One region of the Marinobacterium sp. xm-a-152 genome, then DNA from elsewhere that is predicted to be linked to it. Evidence: predicted binding sites of a transcription regulator. Region 1 holds the regulator's gene; each other region holds the start of a gene.

Region 1 (5,775 bases):
GCTTTGTGCTCTATCAGCATCGCTTGCTTACTGAGTTCACCTTGAACCGTTAAACGCGACAGCAGTTTGGTATCCATTAACTCTTCGACTCGACGCATTTGGCGCCAAGAGGTAAACAGAACCAATACAGAGGTTAAATTGGGTAACTCTCGGTTAAGCCAATCAGCAACCTCTTCGGTATGAAGATCCGCTTTTGAAGGATCGAACTTCATTTTCGGGACATGCAAAACGGCCTTATTGGCGTAGTCAAAAGGACTAGGCATTCGCAGTGCTGGCGTATCCAAAGGGAGACCCAATTGAGTAAAGAGGGAATCAAACCGCCCAAGGGCCGTTAGCGTTGCTGAGGTTAAAACCGCACCGTAACACTGATCCCAGAGCAGATCTTGAAGATGGTTTTGAGCGGAGACAGGGGCGCTGTGAAGTTCAATATCGCGACCCGCTTCAGACTCATGACGAACCAACCACCTTGCAACTTTATCCTCTTCATTTTCAATATCTTGCGAAAAACTTCTACACAGCCACATCATCTTCTGGACACGGCTAAACTGGGTACTTAGCGGTGGCAACCAGCGCTCCCCTACACCCTTATCGAGTGCAGACTCTTCATCTTCCATCGCCCCTTTAAGGGCATTAATAATCTTCTCTAACTGAGGATCAACCTGTGATAAAAACTGAGCCAATTCACGTGTCAGGCTAGCCAAACTGTCGGGTACCCTGCCTTGCGGGTAGCGCAACCTGCGCTCATCCACCGGGAGTGGCAAAAACTGTTCAGAGACTAGATCGTCCAGACGCTGCAAATGCCCCTGAACCACATTGAGACTGGATTGAATACGACTGATTGGATCTTGCAAAACCAATGCAGAATCCGCTTCATCCAACAGCCCTTTTAACTGACGCTCCAGGGTTTTGAAGGCCTTTTCACTCGCTTTAACTCGCATAGAGAGCGCGAAGTGGTTAGTCGCCTTATCACCCAGATGATGCGCCTCATCAAATATGTAGATTGAATCGGCCGGTTCAGGAAGAATCGCACCACCGCCTAACGCCAAGTCAGCCAGTACAAGATCGTGGTTGACCACCAAGAGATCGGTTGTCTCAATATCGGCCCTAGCACGATAAAACGGACAGGCGTTGAAATGCGCACAGCGACGATTAGTACACTGCATATGGTCTGAGGTAAGCGGCATCCAGGTCTCATCATCCAGGTTGCGCTCTAGCTCATCACGATCACCCTTCCAACGACCACTGGCAAACTCATCCAACAGGCCGCTGTACTCTTTGATCTGTTCAGGCCCCAAAACTTGGGCCAACTCATCTTCAAACAGGGCTGACTGTGAAAGATCCTGCTGATTACTAAGAAGAGACTCTAATCGGCTAACACAGAGGTAGCGCCGACGCCCTTTAGCAATTTCGTACTTAAATTCAATACCGGCGTGCTCAGCCAACTCAGGAAGATCTTTTAATAAAAGCTGCTCCTGAAGCGCAACGGTAGCGGTCGAAATGATCAGCGTTTTACCTTTAGCCTGCGCTATTGGAAGTGCGGCCAGCAGGTAAGCAATGGTTTTACCGGTGCCCGTTCCAGCCTCTACGGCGACCAGATGATTTTCACCCAGACGCTGACCCGCATCGTCCGACAAGATACCACCCAACTGCCGTGCGACCGCTGCAATCATATGCTTTTGTGCATAACGAGCCTTTAAATCGCGAGCATTTAGAAATGCGCGATAAGCTGTCTGTATGGTGGTTTGGGTCTCTTTGTTAAGCACATCGCCTCCGAATTAGTTGGCCATCATACAAAAATACTGGATATACAAACAGAAAAAACTTGACGACATTTAAAATACTGTATAAAAATACAAATACTGAATAAACAGACAGTCATTTAAATTCCAATCAGTACTGTCATAGGGGGCGTTTATGAAGCTTACAAATCGTCAAGAAGAGGTGCTTGATTGCATCCGTCGCCATATTGATGAAACAGGATTTCCACCTACACGCGTCGATATTGCTCGCGATCTAGGGTTTAAATCTGCCAATGCAGCAGAGGAGCACCTAAAGGCCTTAGCACGTAAAGGGGCCATTGAGATGATCCCTGGCACCTCTCGCGGTATCCGTATCGTCGGTGAAGAGGAGGAGCAGGAGGGCCTAGCGATCATCGGTCAAGTTGCCGCAGGTGAACCCATCCTCGCAGAACAACACATCGATGATTACTGCACCATCAGTTCAGACTTCTTTCGCCCAAGAGCAGACTACCTACTCCGTGTCCGCGGCATGAGTATGAAAGACATCGGCATTATGGATGGTGATCTTTTAGCAGTTCACCAAACACGTGAAGCACGTGAGGGTCAGATAGTCGTTGCTCGTGTCGGTGAAGATGTCACGGTAAAACGATTCCACCGCGATGGTCACATGGTCTACTTGATAGCAGAGAACGAAGAGTTCGACCCGATTAAAGTTGATCTTCGTGAAGAGCAGTTAACCATCGAAGGCTTGGGTGTTGGCGTAATTCGTCAACAGAATGACTTTTAAAGGTAATCACCATGATTGCTTACAATCAATTTGCACAGAATGATGCGGGTCTTAAACCACTGGTTTTGACTGAGCTGGTTCAGCACACCTCAGAGGTAAATCTGAACACCATGCTTCTGCCGATGCTTGCCGCATTAAGTCAAAAAGAGAGCTGGCTGGTTATGTTAGAGCCGCCAAAATCTTTGACTAAGCAGGTGCTGGCGGATGCAGGTGTCGACCTCAAAAAAGTGTGGATACTTCGTCGTGATAAGCGCCATGGTTTAGACAAACTGGCTCAGCGCGCACTGCAAGCGGGAACCTGTCACACACTGATCTGCTGGCACAATGACCCTGCCGATGACGCGTTAGTCAGCCAACTGAAACGCACTCAGATCTCTAGCGAAACAGAGTGTCTATTGGTACGTAAAAAAATTTAGCCTCCCCCTTTGCTGCGTTGTAGCAAAGACCCCCATAGCCGCTCTTTGAGCGGCTTTTTTATTTAGCTTGAATCAGACCCTGAACCATCATAGGCTCAATAGAGGAGTACCACTTACAAGGAGAATAGTGTGGGATCGCACAAGCCAAATCAGCAGCCGTATCAGTTAACCGACTTCCCTATCCAAACATTTGATAAGATCCGTTATGCCGATACCGATCGTCAGGGCCACGTGAACAATGCCGCATTCAGTACCTACCTAGAGACAGGCCGTGTCGAATTTCTCTACGATCCAAAAGACCCACTGGCCAATGACAATTGCGAATTTGTCATTGCCAGTCTGCATTTGAACTTTCTAGGTGAAATCACCTGGCCAGGACGTCTGGATATTGGCACCGGTGTAACTCGGGTGGGTACCAGCTCATTTGGGCTCTACCAGGTGCTGTTCCAAGATGACGTCTGTGTCGCGACGGCAGAGACGACCATTGTTCAGATGGATGTGAGCAGTCGCAAATCAGCCCCACTTGCGGATGCGACAAGACACTATCTGAATGATCATCTCTTTGTGAAGGGTGTTGAAACAAAAGGAATGAACTGAGTTTACCACTCTTGCGCGTTAGAGCGATGCCTCAGGATCATCGCTCGTAACTGCTCATACCAACCCTGCAACTGAGTCTCAAGTTGCTCCTCAAGGCTCGCTTCTTTCGCTAAATCTATAATTGCTATGTCAGATTGGCTAGCGCTCTCTTGCGAGGGAGGTAGGGGTTTATGAATAGCTTTGATGGCACTGATCAACTTAGACAACCAACTACCGGAATCCTGACAGAGCAGCTCCATCTCATCCAACTCACTGGAATGGATTCCCTGTTGCTTAAAAGCCTTGCTCAATTCAGAGGGTGTCGACTGGGTCAGCAGGACACGCTCACGTTCAGCCAACTCATTAAGATAGGCTTTATAGGCGCTGTCTAAATGAAACAGCGCAGCCTCTTGCAGGCCACGAAGCTTCATACGATTGGTCGATTCACCGGTCAACTCAGTGTTGATACCCACCAGCGCATATTGTGCAAACGCGAGTGTTTGATTCACACGCTGGGAGTATAGGTCAGCCATTAACGCTTCTTAGCTTTGGCTGCTTCAATTTGCCACATACCATTGGTGAAGTAAGCTCTCCAACCAGTCGCCTTACCGTCAACTTCCGTCATAAGGTACTGCTCTTTGGTTTTGCGGCTGTAACGTATTTGAGCGGGGTTACCCTGCTCATCTTGCTGAGGCCCTTCCATTAAGAAGTGATATTTAGGGTCAATCGCATTTTTATGTGGAATCAACTCTTTGACCAGAGGTGCACGGGTCTCACGATTACGTGGGAATTGGCTTGCTGCCAGGAATAGACCACTGGCTCCATCACGCAGGATGTAGGTATCGTCAACCTTCTGACACTTAAGCTCCGGCATCGGAACTGGATCCATCTTAGGCGGAGCCACTTCACCATTCTTGAGCAGCTTACGTGTGTTTTTACACTCTGAGTTGGTACAACCAAAGAACTTACCGAAACGGCCCGTTTTAAGGTGCATCTCAGCGCTACACTTATCACACTCGACTACAGGGCCTTCATAGCCCTTGATACGGTAGTTACCCTCTTCGACCTCAAAGCCGTCACAATCTGGGTTGTTACCACAGATGTGTAACTTGCGCTTCTCATCGATCAAGTAGGAGTCCATAGAGGAGCCACATTTACCACAACGGTGCTTCTCTAGAAGCAGACGTGACTCTGCCTCATCGTCTGCATCCACTGCGACAACCTCATCACCAGGAATCAGGTTGATGGTCGTTTTACAACGCTCTTTAGGTGGCAAAGCATAACCAGAGCAACCCAAGAAGACGCCCGTCGTTGCCGTACGAATCATCATTGGGCGCTGACATGCTGGACAGCTGATATCGGTCTCGGTTGGATCATTGGCACGCATGCCACCATCCGCTGATTGAGCCGCTTCCAGTTCGCCTTCGAACTGTGTGTAGAAGTTGTTAAGAAGATCCTTCCAGTTGATGTCACCATCTGCCACATCATCCAGCTTCTCTTCCATACGCGCGGTAAAGCTGAAGTCCATAAGGTCTGGGAAACTTTCAGCCAGACGATCCGTAACGATATCGCCCATTTTTTGTGCATAGAAGCGACGGTTTTGAACTTCGACGTAACCACGATCTTGAATTGTCGAGATAATCGCTGCGTAGGTGGACGGACGACCAATACCGCGCTTCTCAAGCTCTTTAACCAAACTCGCTTCTGTGTAGCGCGGTGCCGGTTTCGTAAAGTGCTGGCTAGGGTCCAAGGCTTTAAGTTTTAGTGATTCACCCACCTGCATGTCAGGTAGGATCTGATCTTCATCCGATTTACCGCGGAAGTTCATCACACGGGTGTAACCGTCGAACTGCAAGACACGACCCTTAGTGGTCAGCTCATAGGCACCCGCTTTCACTGTGACACGGGTACTTAGGTAACGAGCGGGTGTCATTTGACAGGCTAGGAATTGGTTACGAATCAGGTCGTAGAGTCGAACTGCGTCGGCATCGACACCGTTCAATGAGTCAGAGGTAACATTGACATCAGATGGACGGATCGCCTCGTGCGCCTCTTGTGCGCCCTCTTTAGAGCTATAACGAATCGGCTGAGGTGGCAAGTATTCACCACCAAACTGAGAACCAATAAACTCTCGTGCCGCTTCAACCGCCTCGTTACTTAAGTTAGTCGAGTCGGTACGCATGTAGGTAATGTAACCCGCTTCATAGAGACGCTGAGCGAGCATCATGGTCTTCTTAACACCGAAACCTAAACGGGT
Region 2 (5,775 bases), on a different contig from region 1:
GTTCACCGCCCAACGCTGCATCGACAAAGCTGATCGGCACTTCACAGTAGAGATTGGCACCGTCTCGTTCAAAAATTGGGTGATCTTTAACACTCACTTGAACATAGAGATCGCCTGAAGGGCCGCCGTGTGCTCCTGCTTCGCCCTCGCCAGATAGACGAATACGATCACCTGTATCAACACCCGCTGGGATCTTAACTTCCAATGTCTTGGTCTTCTGCGTACGGCCCTGGCCGTGACAGACATTACAAGGATCAGAGATGACTTTGCCTTCGCCATGACAGGTTGGACAGGTCTGCTGAACCGCAAAGAAACCTTGCTGCATACGGACCTGACCGGCACCACCACAGGTACCACAGGTCTTAGCCGTAGTACCCTTCTTAGCGCCGCTACCATCACAGGTTTCACAAGAAACGTAGGTAGGAACTTTTAGCGTCTTTTCACAACCGCGAACGGCCTCTTCAAGACTCAAATCAAGGTTGTAACGCAGATCGGCACCGCGACGCACGCTGGAACGACCGCGACCACGACCACCGCCGCCACCGAACATGTCGCCAAAGACATCGCCAAAGATATCTGAGAAGCCACCTTCAAAGCCACCGCCCATACCACCTTGGCCACCCAAGCCAGCATGACCATACTGATCGTAGGCCGCTTTCTTCTGCGCATCAGACAACACTTCGTACGCTTCACTGATCTCTTTAAACTTGAGTTCAGCCGCCTCGTCATCCGGGTTGCGGTCAGGGTGATACTTCATCGCTAGGCGACGGTAAGCCTTTTTGATGTCACGGTCAGATGCATCACGAGAGACACCTAAGAGTTCATAATAATCTTGCTTGCTCATACTGCGTGTAAACCTGTAATTACGCTATCGTGAATATGACAACGCGGGAGTAAAGACCCCCGCGCTGACACACGATTTTGTGAGAGTCTTAACTCTCGTTATTGCTTGCTAAGCTTACTTCTTGTCGTCTTTGACTTCTTCAAACTCAGCATCAACAACATCATCGCCTGCATCGCGAGCCGCTTCAGCTTCAGCGCCTTGGCCAGCTTCTGCTTGTTGTGCAGCGTCTGCATACATCTTCTGAGCAACACCCGAAACCGCTTCCGTTAGCGCTTCAGTTTTTGCTGTGATCTCTGCAGTGTCAGAGCCTTTCAACACCTCTTCAAGTGCAGTGATGGCTGCTTCGATGTTCGATTTCTCTTCATCAGAAGCCTTGTCACCCGCATCTTCTAGCGTCTTACGTGCTGTGTGAACCATGGCATCACCCTGGTTACGAGCAGCCGTTAGCTCTTCAAATTTCTTATCTTCTTCAGCGTGCGCTTCGGCATCCTGAACCATCTTCTCGACTTCGTCATCGCTTAGACCAGAAGAGGCTTTAATAACGATCGACTGCTCTTTACCAGTCGCCTGGTCTTTAGCAGAGACGTTTAGGATACCGTTAGCATCGATATCGAAGGTTACTTCGATCTGTGGCATGCCACGTGGTGCTGGTGGGATATCCGCAAGGTCGAAACGGCCCAGCGACTTGTTCTGAGTCGCTTGCTTACGCTCACCCTGAACAACGTGAATGGTTACCGCTGTCTGGTTGTCTTCCGCTGTCGAGAAGGTCTGAGACTTACGCGTAGGGATCGTCGTGTTCTTGTCGATCAGTGGTGTTGCAACGCCACCCATGGTTTCGATACCTAGAGTCAGTGGTGTTACGTCCAGTAGAAGAACGTCTTTAACATCGCCTGAAAGTACCGCACCCTGAAGGGCAGCACCCATCGCTACCGCTTCGTCTGGGTTAACGTCTTTACGTGGCTCTTTACCAAAGAACTCAGCCACTTTCGCCTGCACCATTGGCATACGAGTCTGACCACCGACGAGGATAACGTCGTCGATTTCAGAAGCGGATAGGCCAGCATCTTGCAGTGCAATGCGACATGGCTCAAGTGAACGTTGTACAAGATCTTCAACCAGTGACTCTAGCTTCGAACGAGACAGTTTAACGTTCAAGTGTTTAGGACCTGTTGCATCCGCAGTGATGTAAGGCAGGTTAACGTCAGTAGACTGTGCCGATGAAAGCTCAACTTTCGCTTTCTCACCCGCCTCTTTTAGACGCTGTAGCGCTAGCGGATCGTTGTGTAGATCGATGCCAGACTCTTTCTTAAACTCGTCTGCTAGGTAGTTGATAACCGCAAGGTCGAAGTCTTCACCACCTAGGAATGTATCACCGTTGGTTGCGAGTACTTCAAACTGGTGCTCGCCATCAACGTCTGCAATTTCGATGATCGAGATATCGAAAGTACCACCGCCTAGGTCGTACACTGCGATCGTGCGATCACCCGCCGCTTTGTCCATACCGTAAGCAAGTGCAGCAGCAGTAGGCTCGTTGATGATACGTTTAACTTCTAGACCTGCGATACGACCCGCATCTTTAGTTGCTTGACGCTGAGAGTCGTTAAAGTATGCCGGAACCGTGATAACCGCTTCTGTCACAGACTCGCCTAGGTAATCTTCAGCAGTCTTCTTCATCTTCTTAAGAACTTCTGCAGAGATCTGTGGTGGTGCTAGCTTCTCGCCTTTCACCTCAACCCACGCATCACCGTTGTCCGCTTTAGCGATGTTGTAAGGCACCATCTTGATGTCTTTCTGTACAACATCGTCTTCAAAACGACGACCGATTAGACGCTTGATCGCGAATAGCGTGTTGTCTGGGTTAGTAACTGCCTGACGTTTCGCCGACTGACCAACCAGAGTTTCGCCTTCTGCTGAGTAAGCAATAATCGACGGAGTGGTACGATCGCCTTCAGCGTTCTCAATAACTTTAGTTTTATCGCCTTCAAGTACTGCTACACACGAGTTGGTAGTACCTAGGTCAATACCGATGATTTTACCCATGTTTAAATCTCCTAATGACACCGCGCTGGGTGTTTAAAACTGTTTTACCTTAACCCCTATATGGGTGTGGTCTTTCAAATATCAAGTCTGGTTTATAAAAAGGTCTTAACCTTTAGCGACCATCACCATCGCAGGACGAACTAAGCGACCATTAAGTAGGTAGCCCTTCTGCATCACCGCAATAACAGAGTTTGGTGCTGCACCTTCCGCTTCAACCATCGACATCGCTTGATGGTGCTCTGGGTTGAACGCCTCACCCTCTGGGTTGATCACTTCTAGATTGAATTTAGCAACGCCATCGATGAACATTTTGTGCGTCATCTCAACGCCTTCACGAAGCGGTTTAACTACCTCATCTTCGACCTGGCTCGCCTCAATAGCGCGCTCTAGACTGTCGATGACCGGCAGTAGCTCTTCGGCAAATTTCTCAACAGCAAACTTACGCGCTTTATCCACCTCAACCTCAGCACGACGGCGCTGGTTAGCGATCTCCGCTTGGGCACGAGGTTCAAGCTCTGCCAGCTGTTTTTGCAGCTCAGCAATCGTCGCATTCGCAGCGGCTAGCTCTTCTTGAAGGGATTCAACGGTCAGCTCTTCCGTCTCAACCAGTTCAGGCTCCACAAGATTCTCTTCAGCCGTCGCGTCGACTTGACTCTCTTCAACCTGATCTTGGTGTGTCTGATCTTCATTCGCCATGGTGTTATCTCCAGAATCATTCAATCTTGTCTCCTATGTGGTATCGGCCAACTGAAATTCAACCCTTCCGCGCGCTTTTTTGACCTAAGGCTGCACTTTTCTATTGCCTAATCCACAAATATTGGTTAAAAACACAGTAACTGTATATCTAAACAGGTATTGAGCCATGTTAACGCTACTCAGCATTCGAAACTTTGCGATCGTCTCGACACTCGACCTAGAACTAAAATCGGGCATGACCGTCGTCAGCGGTGAGACCGGTGCCGGCAAATCGATCATGCTTGATGCACTGGGATTAGCCTTAGGCAAACGTGCAGAAGCCGACTCGGTTCGAGAAGGGGCGAAACGAGCTGAGATTAGCGCTGCGTTCGATATACAAGCACTACCCGAAGCGAAACGCTGGTTAGAGGCGAATGAGCTAGAGTCGGAAGAGATTAACGAGTGTATTTTACGCCGTACACTGAGTGCCGACGGTCGCAGCCGTAGCTATATCAATGGCCACCCCTGCCCACTGAACCGCGTCAAAGAGCTGGGTGAGCTGCTTGTCGATATACACGGCCAGCACGAACACCAACGCCTATTAAAGCGTGATTTTCACCGCACCCTGCTAGACAACTACGCCAAAGCCAATGAGACAGCACTGGAAGTACGCAAACTCTTTACCCAGTGGCAATCGAAGCAGAGTGAGTTGAAACGCCTTCAAGACATGAGTGAAGAGGCGAATGCGCAACTGCAACTGCTGAGCTATCAAACGGAAGAGCTCAACCGTTTAGACCCTCAAACAGGTGAACTGCAAGCCTTAGAAGAGGAGCAGAAGATACTCTCCAACGCAGGGTCAATCCTTAACAGTGGCCAACAGATCCAGATGCTTCTTAGCGAGGGTGAAGAGAGCAACGCCACAGCGGTACTCAACCAAGCACTGCACCTATTGGGCGACATCGAAGCGGACTCACCTGCACTACAGCAGACCGCCGAGATGCTAAACGCTGCTCTGATTCAAGTGGAAGAGGCCGAACGCGAGTTGAGCCATTTTGTTCAACGAGTTGAGTTGGACCCTGAGCGCTTACAAGAGGTGGAAGATCGCTTAACCAGCATCTACGATCTAGCCAGGAAACACCGCATTGCGCCAGAGCAGTTACCGGAATTAAAAGACCAACTAAATACTGAACTCGACTCTTTGGCTCATGTCGATGAGAACTTAGAGCAACTCGAATCCGAGGTTGCTACGGCTAATGCCGCATTGATTGAGAAAGCTCGCCAACTCAGCAAACTACGCAGCAAAGCAGCCAAACAGCTTGATAAAGAGGTGAATGAACAACTTGCCATGCTGGGCATGAACAGTGCACGTTTCACAGCCAGCCTGAGTGATATCGATCCTAAATACATTACGGCCCAAGGCTTGGAAGAGATTGAGTTCCTGATCAATACCAATCAGGGCCAAACCGCAAAACCGCTGGCCAAAATTGCCTCGGGTGGTGAACTGTCACGAATTAGCCTTGCGATTCAAGTTGTAACGGCTAAGACGACTGACACCCCGACACTCATTTTTGACGAAGTCGATGTCGGTATTGGCGGAGGCATTGCCGAAGTCGTTGGCCGACTGTTACGTCATTTGAGTGAACGAGCACAGATTCTCTGTGTCACACACCAACCTCAGGTGGCTTCACAAGGAACCCAACACCTGTTTGTCAGCAAAGGCGCAGACACCGGTTCGGTTGAGACCAAAATCACACCACTCACCGAAAATCAGCGCATTAATGAGATCGCTCGAATGCTGGGTGGACTTGAGATGACTGATACCACCCTTGAGCACGCTAAAGAGATGCTGACCAGCGCGCTATAGACTGGTCGATTCAAACAGTGGCGTGTAAACTAATGCCACTTTGAACAGTAACAGGAACAACCTGAACATGCGCAAGCTCATCATCTCTGCCTTTCTTGCTACTCTCGTGACCGGCTGTACAACCTTTCCAGGCGTGTACAAAATGGATGTTCCGCAAGGCAACCAGGTGACACAAGAGATGGTAGATCAGCTTCGCCCTGGAATGACGCCGAGCCAAGTTCGCTATGTGCTAGGAACACCCCTGTTAACGGATACCTTCAACCAGAACCGATGGGACTATGTCTTCCAGTTGGTACAAGAGGATGAAGTGGTAGAGCTACGTCAGTTTCGCGTCTACTTTGAAAACGACAAG
Region 3 (5,775 bases), on a different contig from region 1:
GAGCCAGATAATCGATGATCAATTCTGGGGGAATACCAAACTTTTCGACCACCCCGTCGCGATCCATCTTAGTGTCAGTCATGGTGTTGATTAGGGTGACCTTATCATCGACCAACTGCGCCATATCTTTATCGCCCGTTGAGATCACAACCTCTAAATTGTGCGCTTCGGCCTGGCGCGCCAGTGTACCGATCACATCATCCGCTTCGACGCCCTCTTCCACCAACAGTGGCAATCCCATTGCCTTAATAATGTTGTGAACCGGCTCAATTTGCTCACGCAGATCATCGGGCATCGGAGGACGCTGTGCTTTGTATTCAGGATAGATCTCATCACGGAAGGTTTTACCCTTAGCATCGAAGATGACCGCCACAGGAGAGTTTGGATAACTCTTTAGCAGACTGCGCATCATTGAGGTGACCAGTCGCACCGCACCGCTTGGACGTCCGTCGGATGTTCTTAAATCAGCCTGTTGTGACGCAAAGAAGGCGCGGAACAGATAAGAGGAGCCATCAACGAGAACTACGGGGGCTTTTGTGTCGGTCATAATAAGATATCTATTGTATTTTTAAGCAAGGCACACAATCATAGACAAAAGCGCTGCTGCACCCAAGCTTTAGCAGCAGATAGCCCCTGATCATTGAGAACCAACCATGGCTGTATACACTCAGGTGTCTGACACCGACCTCGACAAACTGCTCGCTGATTTTGATATTGGCCAGGCCGTGGCACTTAAAGGCATTGACGGTGGTATTGAAAACACCAACTTTTTCTTAACAACAGAAAAGAGCGGCCAGCAGGCGGAGTATGTACTCACTCTCTTTGAAGAGCTTGACAGAGATGAGGCACCTTTCTTTGTTGAACTGGGCAGCTGGCTAGCGAAACGTAATGTTCCCGTCTCTTATGCCATCGAAGATCGCAATGGCATTGGTCTGAAACAGATCTCAAAAAAACCGGCCATTATTCAACCGCGATACCCCGGTGCACACCTAAAACGCGAGCTTATGACGGCCAATCATTGTGCTCAAATCGGCACAGCCCTTGCACACTACCACCAAGCCTCTAAGGATTTTTATCTAAAGCGTCAGGCACACCGTGGGGTATTTTGGTGGCGCAGAGAGAGTGAACGACTCGCGCCTTTTATCGATTCAGAGTCTCGTGATCTGCTATCCGAAGAGGTCGCTCGGTTTGATGAGCTACGCGACACCTACACCAACCTGCCGATGGGCATTACCCATGGCGATCTTTTCCATGACAACGCGCTGTTCCATGAGGATAAGCTGACGGCAATTCTGGATATCTACAATGCGGCAACCGCCTACTGGCTCTATGACCTTGCGATTGTCGCCAATGATTGGTGTCTGGATGAGAATCTGCAGATTGATCCGGTGAGAGAGCAAGCGCTGTTAAAAGCCTATTCAGCGATTCGCCCCTTTAGTGCAGAAGAGCATGAGGTTTGGCCGCAGCTGACTCGTACCGCCGCGATGCGTTTTTGGCTATCACGCCTTGAGCCTTGGGTTGATGCCCAGCAAGGCAACGGCAGCGATAAGACACTGAAAGACCCTGATGAGTTTAAACAGGTGCTGATGCACCGAATTAAATCGCCGAGTCAGCTGTAGGAACGAATTTCTACATTTAAGAGAGTGGTGTCAGACCGAAGGTCATATATGGTCTGACCCATCTATCTATGCCAGTGATAATAAAGCTTCCGCCAACTTAATCTCGTCGTAGCGATCTGTGCGTTCAGGATTAGCCAGATCAACATCCAAAAGCTGAATGCCACGCTTACCAAGCCAGTTTAGAAACTCTGCATCAATGCCACTCAACAGTGTGGAATCGGTCAGCAGAATATCGATACAGCGCTCCGATCCACCTTGAAAACCACCGCCTGCATCTCGAGCAACAAATCGTTCCAACTGCTCAACCTGCTCCTGCAAGGTCATACCAAACTGCTCAGGATCCATACCTAAATTTGGGACATACACTTTGCTGGCAGGGTTATCCATGATCGCTTTACCCACCCCTTTGGGGAGTAGGTTAGCCAGAATACTGCTATAGAAACTACCGGGCGGGAAGACGACCAGATCTGCTGAATTGATCCAACCTCTCTCTTGATCAGCCAAATGCGATTCCGTGCCCTGCGGCAAATGCAGATCAAGTAAGGCGATACGCTCATTTAATGGCTGGGACTCTTTTCCTGTCATCCGATGCTGCCCGATGATCTCTCGCCCACTCTCTGTCGTCACTTTCAGTTCACCGCACTCGTCCGTAACAGTGCGTACTTGGCCTCTAACATGAACCAGACGACTAAACAGCAGAGCAATAGGATCTAATGATCGATTATGGCTCAGGTAGCCCCCCGCCAATATCAGATTACCAATACTGGCTCGCCTGAAGTCAAAATCCTTGGGGGCTGACTCAAGAAAGTAGTTTAAAAAATCACAAATAATGCTCTGAACTGGCTCGGGAATGGACTGAACGCGCCTGTCGTTGCGTTGTTGCATCGCCTCGACCCTTGCACGTAATAACGACTGTGATTCATCGGTCGGCAGGCGGTACGCAAACAGCTCGGTCACTTCAGGGTGACCGTCGAGTGAAGCGTCAGCTAACGCCATCATGCGGGAGCGCAAATCGCCAACAGCAGGCATATCAAATGCTTTTCGCAACACAGCGGAGCTGCCGCCAGAGTCAAAGGGGGTCACTAAATGAATAGAATTATGAGTGTATCGTTTGAGTATCTGCGAAAAGCCATTCAACGCAGTGCCACCGCTGAAAAAGAGCAGCCTCGGCCCGGTAACAGGGTTGGCTTGATACTCAGCCAAACGGGCAGTCGTATGGTCAGCAGATAAGGGCATTCACTACTCAATGAAGGTGGATATGTCATCCCAGTGTAAGTTTGCTGCGTAGGAATGCCAAGACTCCCATAATAATTATGCGTATACTGTACGCCCATTCAGTAATTTCTCTTTTTGAGCAGTGCGGCACTATGGATGTAACTCACATTATCGACTCCCTCAACGATGCGCAGCGTGAAGCGGTTACCGCGGATATTAGCAACCTTCTGGTGCTGGCCGGTGCAGGATCAGGCAAGACGCGTGTCTTGGTTCACCGAATCGCTTGGTTGATAGAAGCCGAGCAGATTTCACCCTATTCGATATTGGCGGTTACCTTTACTAATAAAGCGGCTAAAGAGATGCGTGGACGTATCGAGAGCCTGCTCAACGTCAATGTGCATGGCATGTGGGTCGGTACTTTCCACGGCTTGGCGCACCGACTGCTTCGCTCGCACTGGCAAGAGGCCGGGCTGCGTGAGAACTTCCAGATCATGGACTCCGATGACCAGTTACGTTTGGTTAAACGCATCTCTAAGGAGATGGGATTAGACGATTCACGCTGGCCGCCGAAACAGATTCAGTGGTACATCAATGCACAGAAAGATGAAGGGCTACGCAGTAAACATCTAGAGCGCACCGGTGACCTGGTACAAGACACCTTAATACGTGTCTATGAGGCGTATGAACAAGCCTGTGATCGCGGCGGCATGATCGATTTTGGTGAACTCCTGCTGCGCTGCCTTGAACTGCTGCGTGATAAGAACCCACAACTGCTGCAGCACTACAAAGAGCGCTTCCGTTACGTCTTAGTAGACGAGTTCCAAGACACCAACGCCATTCAGTACGCTTGGTTGCGCCTGCTCTGTCAGGGTGAACACAAACTGATGGCCGTGGGCGATGACGATCAGTCGATTTACGGCTGGCGTGGCGCACGTATTGAGAACATTCAAAACCTTGAGGCACACTTTGGTGGGCTTAAGACCATCAAGTTAGAGCAGAACTACCGCTCGACAGACAACATTCTGTCTGCGGCCAATGCCGTCATTCGCAACAACTTTGGACGACTGGGTAAGGAGCTGTGGACCGAGGGCAATCAAGGCGATCCTATCAGCCTCTACGCAGCCTTTAATGAACAGGATGAAGCGCGATTCATTGTCGATCGCATCGCACAGTGGGTATCGGATGGTAATCGTCGTGACGAGAGCGCCATTCTCTACCGTTCCAACGCACAATCCCGTGTGCTTGAGGAGATGCTGATCCGTGCCGCAATTCCCTATCGCATCTATGGCGGCCAACGATTCTATGAGCGTTTAGAGATTAAAAATGCCCTCGCCTACCTGCGCCTAATAGCCAACCGCGATGACGATACGGCGATGGAGCGCGTCATTAACGTGCCAACCCGAGGCATCGGCACCCGCACCATTGAAGAGGTACGCGATTACGCGCGAAGCCAAGGCATATCAATGTGGCGAGCCTCGAACGAGATTATCGAGCATAAGAAACTACCTGCACGTGCCGGCAATGCACTGCAGGCCTTCTTAGATCTGGTCAATCAGTTGACGGTTGATACAGAAGAGGCATCCCTGCAGGAGCGGACAGAACATACCATTCGCTTCTCTGGACTGATTGCTCACCATGAAAAAGAGAAAGGTGAAAAAGCTCAATCACGCATCGAAAACTTAGAAGAGCTAGTGACCGCAGCGCGCCAGTTTGAGCAGCAGTGGTCCCAGGAGGAGAACCCTGAGTTCCCTTCCGTGCTGGCAGCCTTTCTTGATCAAGCTGCACTGGATGCCGGTGAATCACAGGCGGATCCCAATACCGACAGCGTTCAACTGATGACACTGCACTCAGCGAAAGGCTTGGAGTTCCCGCTGGTCTTCCTATGCGGTATGGAAGAAGGCTTGTTCCCACACAGCATGTCGGCAGAAGAGCCCGGACGTTTAGAAGAGGAGCGCCGCCTCTGTTATGTAGGCATTACGCGTGCCATGCAGAAACTCTACATGACCTATGCTGAGTCCCGCCGACTTCATGGCCAAGACAACTACAACCGCCCTTCACGCTTCATTCAGGAGATTCCATTGGAGTTGATAGAAGAGGTGCGCCTGAATGCTAGCGTTCGCCGACCGCTTTCGAGTGGCTCGGATATGGAGGTCAGCTTCACACCACAATCCGCTTTTGCCAGCGAAGTACCCGATACTCAGCTCAGTTTAGGCCAGAGAGTCAATCACCCTAAATTTGGTGACGGCATGGTCATAAACTTTGAGGGGTCCGGCCCGAAGGCTCGAGTACAAGTGAACTTCGACTATGAAGGCACCAAATGGCTAGTCGTTGGTTTTGCTAATCTAACAACGCTGTGAATAAAACATTTCAGTTTGTTTAAAGAAAAATTACACCTGTGTAACATTCTTGTAACAAAAGTGTATTTAAATGGCGTCAACTTAAATTAGCGACTACTTTAAGTAGTGGTAAATCAATGAACCAAGCAAGAGGAGCTTCTCTTGGAAATTAAAGACATGAATAAGCTTGATAAAGCGACAGCATCTAACCGTGGCGATGTTATGCGCATCGGTTACGCCCTGCTCTTCCTAGTAGGTATTGTTCTCTTTATCTCAGCACAAGTTGGGGATATCCCAGGAAGTTACATCCTTGTCATTGCCGCAATGATCGGTGGTTACATGGCAATGAACATTGGTGCTAACGACGTAGCCAATAACGTGGGCCCAGCAGTAGGTTCAAAGGCGCTTACCCTAACAGGCGCTATCATTATCGCGGCTATCTTTGAAGCATCGGGTGCTTTAATCGCCGGCGGTGACGTTGTCAGCACAATCAAAAAAGGGATCATCAACCCAGAAGTGATTGGTGATGCTGATACCTTTATTTGGTTGATGTTAGCCGCACTTCTAGCGGGTGCGTTATGGCTTAACCTAGCAACAGCTGTTGG
Region 4 (5,775 bases), on a different contig from region 1:
TGGGTGATTGATGTAATTAACTCTTTTGGCCAGCGTTTCGGACGCATGGCTCCAGTGACGGATATCACTTCAACTTCTGCTTGGCAGAGGACTCTATCAGATCCCTCCTTAACAACAGCTTGCAGAAATTTAACACGTGCACCTTGCGGTTTTTTGACGGTTGTTCTGACAATTAACGAATCATCAAGCCTAGCCGGCGCTAAATATTGCGCCTCCACCGAACCAACCACAAAAATCAAATTTTGCTGTGACAGTTCGTGCTGCGACCAACCCGCCGAACGCAACAACTCCGTCCGAGCACGCTCCATAAATTTTAGATAATTAACGTAGTAAACAATACCGCCAAAATCGGTATCTTCTATGTAGACTCTGACAGGCCACTGAAACGCCATAATAAACTAGTTTCCTTCAGGCTTATCGACACCAAAGTATCGGTAAGCATGGTCGGTTAGCACCCGCCCTCTTGGCGTGCGCATGACAAAACCTTGCTGAATCAAATAGGGCTCGAGAACGTCTTCGATGGTGTCACGCTCTTCGCTAATGGCTGCCGCAAGACTGTCCACACCAACAGGACCACCACCAAACTTTTCTAGCATGGCGAGCAGCATTCGACGGTCCATGTGATCAAAACCATGTTGATCGACATTGAGCATATTCAATGCCAGATCAGCCATCTCTTCGGTGATACGCCCATCCCCTTTCACTTCAGAGAAGTCACGTGCACGGCGCAGGAGCCGGTTGGCAATACGAGGAGTACCGCGAGAACGACGTGCAATCTCGTGCGCACCACCCTCATCGATTTCAGAACCACTTAAACGTGCCGTTCGCATGACAATATTGGTCAGATCGGCAATCGAATAGAACTCTAACCGCTGCACAATACCGAAACGATCACGCAGTGGTGACGTCAATAAGCCGGCACGTGTCGTAGCACCGACTAACGTAAAGGGGGGCAGTTCCAGTTTGATCGATCGTGCAGCTGGGCCTTCACCGATCATGATATCGAGCTGGTAGTCCTCCATCGCGGGATAGAGTACCTCTTCGACACTGGCACTGAGTCGATGAATCTCGTCTATGAAGAGCACATCTCCCGGCTCAAGATTGGTCAGAAGAGCTGCAATATCACCCGCTTTCTCTAAAACAGGGCCAGAGGTGGTTTTAATTTCACTGCCCATCTCATTGGCAATAATATTGGCCAGTGTGGTTTTACCCAATCCTGGCGGGCCAAAGATCAGAGTATGATCCAGTGCTTCATTACGCTTGCGAGCGGCATGGATGAAGATCTCCATCTGCTCTCGAACTTGCGGCTGACCTTCATAGTCTTGAAGTGTCTTAGGGCGAACCGCGCGATCATGCACCTCTTCATTGGGTGTCTTAACCGGCGATATAAAACGATCAGGTTCAATCTGCATCTTAGCTTGCCACCATCATCTTAAGTGCCTGACGAATCAACGATTCTGTATCGGCCGTCTCACCCAATTCGGTGACCGCTTTTTCAATCGCCTTAGTTGCTTGCAGCGGTTTATAACCCAATGCGACCAGTGCCGTCTCTGCATCTGCTCTGTAATCGACGGTAGGCTTCGCATCCACGATGGGCATTGCAAAATCACTCAGTTCCGCTTCAACACGGGTCGGTAGCTCAAGTCGATCCAGCTTATCCTTCATCTCGATGATTAAACGCTCAGCGGTTTTTTTACCGACACCCGGCAGACGTACCAGGGCTGTACTGTCCTCATGCTGAACCGTTCGAATGAACTCTTGGACGGAGATACCCGAAAGAATGGTCAACGCCAACTTAGGCCCCACCCCATTCACCTTGATCAGGGTTCGAAACAGAGTGCGTTCGTTTTTGTCGGCAAATCCATAAAGAAGCTGTGCATCTTCACGCACAACGAAGTGTGTATACAGCGTTACAAAGGTGCCGACGTCCGGCAATTTGTAGAAGGTATTCATGGATGCTTCCAATTCATAACCGACACCGGAAACATCTATCAGCAACTCTGGAGGTGACTTCTCTACCAATTCACCTGTTAAACGACCTATCACAATCTGACCTCAATAAAGTAACGCATTGATATTATTCGAAAGCACTTACAATCTCCATCGCCCTTTTACTGAACGACGAGTTCCCGCTGTCGCTATTAAGCCTTGACGGGTATAGGCATGACAGAGTGCGATGGCCAGCCCATCAGCCGCATCGACCTGTGGCAACCCCGGAAGTGACAAAATACGCTGCACCATCATCTGGACCTGCCCCTTATCCGCAGCGCCAGTTCCAGCTACTGCCTGCTTCACCAGGCGTGCCGCATATTCATGAACCTCTACGCCTCGATTGACGGCCGCTACGATAGCGGCCCCTCGTGCCTGCCCTAACTTAAGCGCAGAGTCAGCGTTACGAGACATAAAGACCTGCTCTATCGCACACTCTTGAGGCTGGTAGCGCTCAATCAGTTCAGAGACACCGCTAAAGACTTGATTTAACTTATCAGGAAGGGTCGCATCCGCGATTTTGATACAACCACTGGCAACGTACTCAGCCTTATTACCCTGAGCATTGATGATGCCGTATCCGGTAATTCTTGAACCTGGGTCGATTCCCAATATCAGCATCGGTCGCCTGTCGTAGTGATTGTTTTAATGCTGTATATACTAACAGTAGTTGTGATTGAGACCAATACCTTAAACAGACAGCGGTTGACAGGCTAAAGCCAGTCACCGGAGCATTAAATTCGATTAGCAAGTCCAATCGATCGCGGTTTGGCGCGGGGCGCCAATACGCTCCTATAGTAGGACTTTGCAACGATCTCTCTGCGTAGCTCGACTGTAGGAGCGAATTTGAGCGCAGCGAAAAACCGCGATCAACTCGCATCTGCGAGTTGTAAGTCTTTCAGCATTTTCCAGAGACACAAAAAAACCGGCTTACCGCCGGTTTTTTTTAATCAAACACTAGATTAAGGTGTTTTACGCAACTTGATGTTTAGATCACGCAGTTGAGCCGCGCTCACTTCACCCGGCGCTTCAGTCATTGGACATGCCGCTGACTGAGTTTTAGGGAAGGCGATCACTTCACGAATCGAAGTAGAACCTGTCATCAACATAATCAAGCGATCAAGACCGAACGCCAGACCCGCATGTGGTGGCGCACCGAACTTAAGCGCGTTCAATAGGAAGCCAAACTTCTCGTCCGCCTCTTCATCACTGATACCCAGTACTTTGAAGACCGCTTTCTGCATCTCTTGATCGTGGATACGAACCGAACCACCACCAAGCTCACAACCGTTAAGAACCATATCGTAGGCACGTGACAGCTGACCTTCAGGCTGAGCAATCAACTCCTCTGGTGAACAGCTCGGTGCTGTGAATGGGTGGTGAAGCGCTGTCATGCTGCCATCGGAGTTCTCTTCAAACATTGGGAAGTCGACAACCCATAGTGGCGCCCACTCACGCTCAAGCATGTTAAGGTCTTCACCCACTTTGATACGCAGCGCACCCAAGGCTTCGTTAACGATGTTGGCTTTATCCGCACCGAAGAAGACAAGATCACCATCTTTCGCTTCAAGGCGCTCCATAATCTGCAGCGCAATCTCTGCACCCAAGAACTTAACAATTGGAGACTGAAGGCCTTCAGCGCCAGCCGCTAGATCATTCACTTTAATCCACGCCAAACCTTTCGCACCGTAGATTGATACGAACTTAGTGTACTCATCAATCTGCTTACGAGTCAGCTCTGAACCGCCCGGTACTTTAAGAGCCGCGACGCGACCTTTTGGATCCGTTGCTGGGCCAGCAAACACTTTAAAGTCGACAGTTGCGACAAGGTCTGCAACATCAACCAATTCCATAGGAATACGCAGGTCTGGCTTATCAGAACCAAAACGCTGCATCGCCTCAGAGTATGGCATGTGCGGGAACTCGCCTAGATCGATGTTCAATTGATCTTTGAACAGGCCACGGATCATATTTTCAGTGATTGCCATCACCTCGTGCTCATCAAGGAATGAGGTCTCGATATCGATCTGAGTGAACTCTGGCTGACGATCAGCACGCAGGTCTTCATCACGGAAACACTTAGCAATTTGGTAGTAGCGATCAAAGCCAGAGACCATCAGCAGTTGTTTAAACAGCTGTGGTGACTGAGGCAGTGCGAAGAAGCTACCTTCATGAGTACGGCTTGGGACTAGGTAGTCACGTGCACCCTCTGGTGTAGCACGAGTCAGAATCGGCGTTTCGATATCTAGGAAACCTTGATCTTCAAGGTAAGCACGAACCTGGTGAGTCACTTTAGAGCGGAAACGAAGCTTCTCTTGAATCTCTGGACGGCGGAGATCGACGTAGCGGTGACGAAGACGAACATCTTCACCCACTTGCTGGTGCTCATCCAACTGAAAAGGAGGAGTTTCAGCCTTGTTCAGGATGATCAGCTCTTTACCCAGCACCTCGATAGCACCCGTTGGCATATCCGGGTTGGTAGTACCCTCTGGCCGAGCACGAACAAGGCCTTTAACCTCAACTACGAACTCGTTACGGCAGCTATCCGCCAACGCGAAACTCTCTTCGCGATCTGGATCAAACACAACCTGTGTCAAACCCTCACGATCACGAAGATCTAGGAAGATTACGCCACCGTGGTCACGACGACGGTGCACCCAACCTGCCAGGGTAATTTCTTGTCCAATATGTTCTTCACGAAGATCGCCGCAATAGTGGCTGCGCATAACTCTGCTGTCCTATCTACTAAAACCCGCTGAAACGAGTATTAACTAAAATGGTTAGGCCTATGGCCGAAAGGCGGGAATTATACCTGAATTAACAGGCTATTACAGGGCAATTTTTGGTATTTCAAAGAGTATCTTGTGGATTCTAGAGCGGGTGACAGGCTTAAGGCCTGTCACCTTTGGGACGTCAAACTATCTACGAAGAGCGGTAACTGGTTTTCAACCTGTCAAACGCTGATTATACCGCTCTAAACTCAACTTCACCGGTTAACAAGGCATCCAAACGCTCTTTGACAGAGGCTAGCTCATCTGAGCTGTAAGGCTGTGCTGGCACTTTCCCCCAGACTGGTCCTGGCCAAGCAGGATCACTCTCTAACCGGGCGATAACATGTATATGCAATTGGGAAACCATGTTACCTAGATTCGCAACATTCATCTTTTTGGCCGCGAAGATATCGGATAACGCTTGAGCCAGTGCACTGGTCTCCAGCAGCATCTGCTGTTGATCCTCTGCACTGAGATGGTAGATCTCTGTCATACCCGCACGACGAGGTACAAGAATCAGCCAAGGATATTGGCTATCATTCATCAGCAAAACCGAAGAGAGCGGGAAATCACCCAACTTAATCGTATCCGCAGCAAGTTGAGCATCTAACTGAAATTCGAGTTCTAGTTCATCCATTTCTATATACTCCTCGTAACGACCTAACCTTTTCTTAAATATAGACCAAGCAGATGGAAATTAGGACTCATCAATCCATTAATAGTATTGATAAGCATCGTTGGAATGAACTTAAGGATTCCGACTATCCCTTTCTGCGTCATGAATTCTTGGCCGCGATGGAACATTCAGGGTCTGTTTCGACGGAACAGGGTTGGCAACCCTGTCACTTAGAATTAATTGAGGAGGGTGAGACGATTATCTATCTCCCTCTCTATATTAAATACCACTCTTGGGGTGAGTATGTTTTTGATCAGAGTTGGGCAAACGCTTTCCATCAATCCGGCTTAAACTACTATCCAAAGCTTCTAAGCGCAGTCCCTTTTACGCCATCAACCG

Evidence for each region. Region 1 encodes LexA, which represses DNA repair genes until DNA is damaged. Its sites were predicted from a motif close to TACTGTNTANNTANACAGTA; they were not measured.
Region 2: the regulator LexA is predicted to act here: its motif matches at 3,719-3,738, upstream of recN (DNA repair protein RecN).
Region 3: the regulator LexA is predicted to act here: its motif matches at 2,940-2,959, upstream of uvrD (DNA helicase II).
Region 4: the regulator LexA is predicted to act here: its motif matches at 2,639-2,658, upstream of ruvC (crossover junction endodeoxyribonuclease RuvC).

The regions. Positions count from the first base shown of each region.
Region 1 covers NZ_WBYI01000001.1:123,796-129,570, reverse strand. The annotation lists gene dinG (ATP-dependent DNA helicase DinG) at 1-1,763, opposite strand, end outside; gene lexA (transcriptional repressor LexA) at 1,915-2,526, shown strand; gene XMA152_RS00645 (SulA-like leucine-rich domain-containing protein) at 2,538-2,942, shown strand; gene XMA152_RS00640 (thioesterase family protein) at 3,072-3,539, shown strand; gene XMA152_RS00635 (DUF6586 family protein) at 3,542-4,051, opposite strand; gene topA (type I DNA topoisomerase) at 4,051-5,775, opposite strand, start outside.
Region 2 covers NZ_WBYI01000003.1:2,185-7,959, forward strand. The annotation lists gene dnaJ (molecular chaperone DnaJ) at 1-844, opposite strand, end outside; gene dnaK (molecular chaperone DnaK) at 959-2,884, opposite strand; gene grpE (nucleotide exchange factor GrpE) at 2,990-3,580, opposite strand; gene recN (DNA repair protein RecN) at 3,747-5,423, shown strand; gene XMA152_RS03080 (outer membrane protein assembly factor BamE) at 5,491-5,775, shown strand, end outside.
Region 3 covers NZ_WBYI01000002.1:256,307-262,081, forward strand. The annotation lists gene polA (DNA polymerase I) at 1-547, opposite strand, end outside; gene XMA152_RS02870 (homoserine kinase) at 654-1,619, shown strand; gene XMA152_RS02875 (GAK system CofD-like protein) at 1,686-2,855, opposite strand; gene uvrD (DNA helicase II) at 2,987-5,191, shown strand; gene XMA152_RS02885 (inorganic phosphate transporter) at 5,348-5,775, shown strand, end outside.
Region 4 covers NZ_WBYI01000009.1:47,577-53,351, reverse strand. The annotation lists gene ybgC (tol-pal system-associated acyl-CoA thioesterase) at 1-392, opposite strand, end outside; gene ruvB (Holliday junction branch migration DNA helicase RuvB) at 399-1,412, opposite strand; gene ruvA (Holliday junction branch migration protein RuvA) at 1,414-2,046, opposite strand; gene ruvC (crossover junction endodeoxyribonuclease RuvC) at 2,092-2,610, opposite strand; gene aspS (aspartate--tRNA ligase) at 2,952-4,715, opposite strand; gene XMA152_RS09740 (HIT domain-containing protein) at 4,954-5,397, opposite strand; gene XMA152_RS09735 (GNAT family N-acetyltransferase) at 5,451-5,775, shown strand, end outside.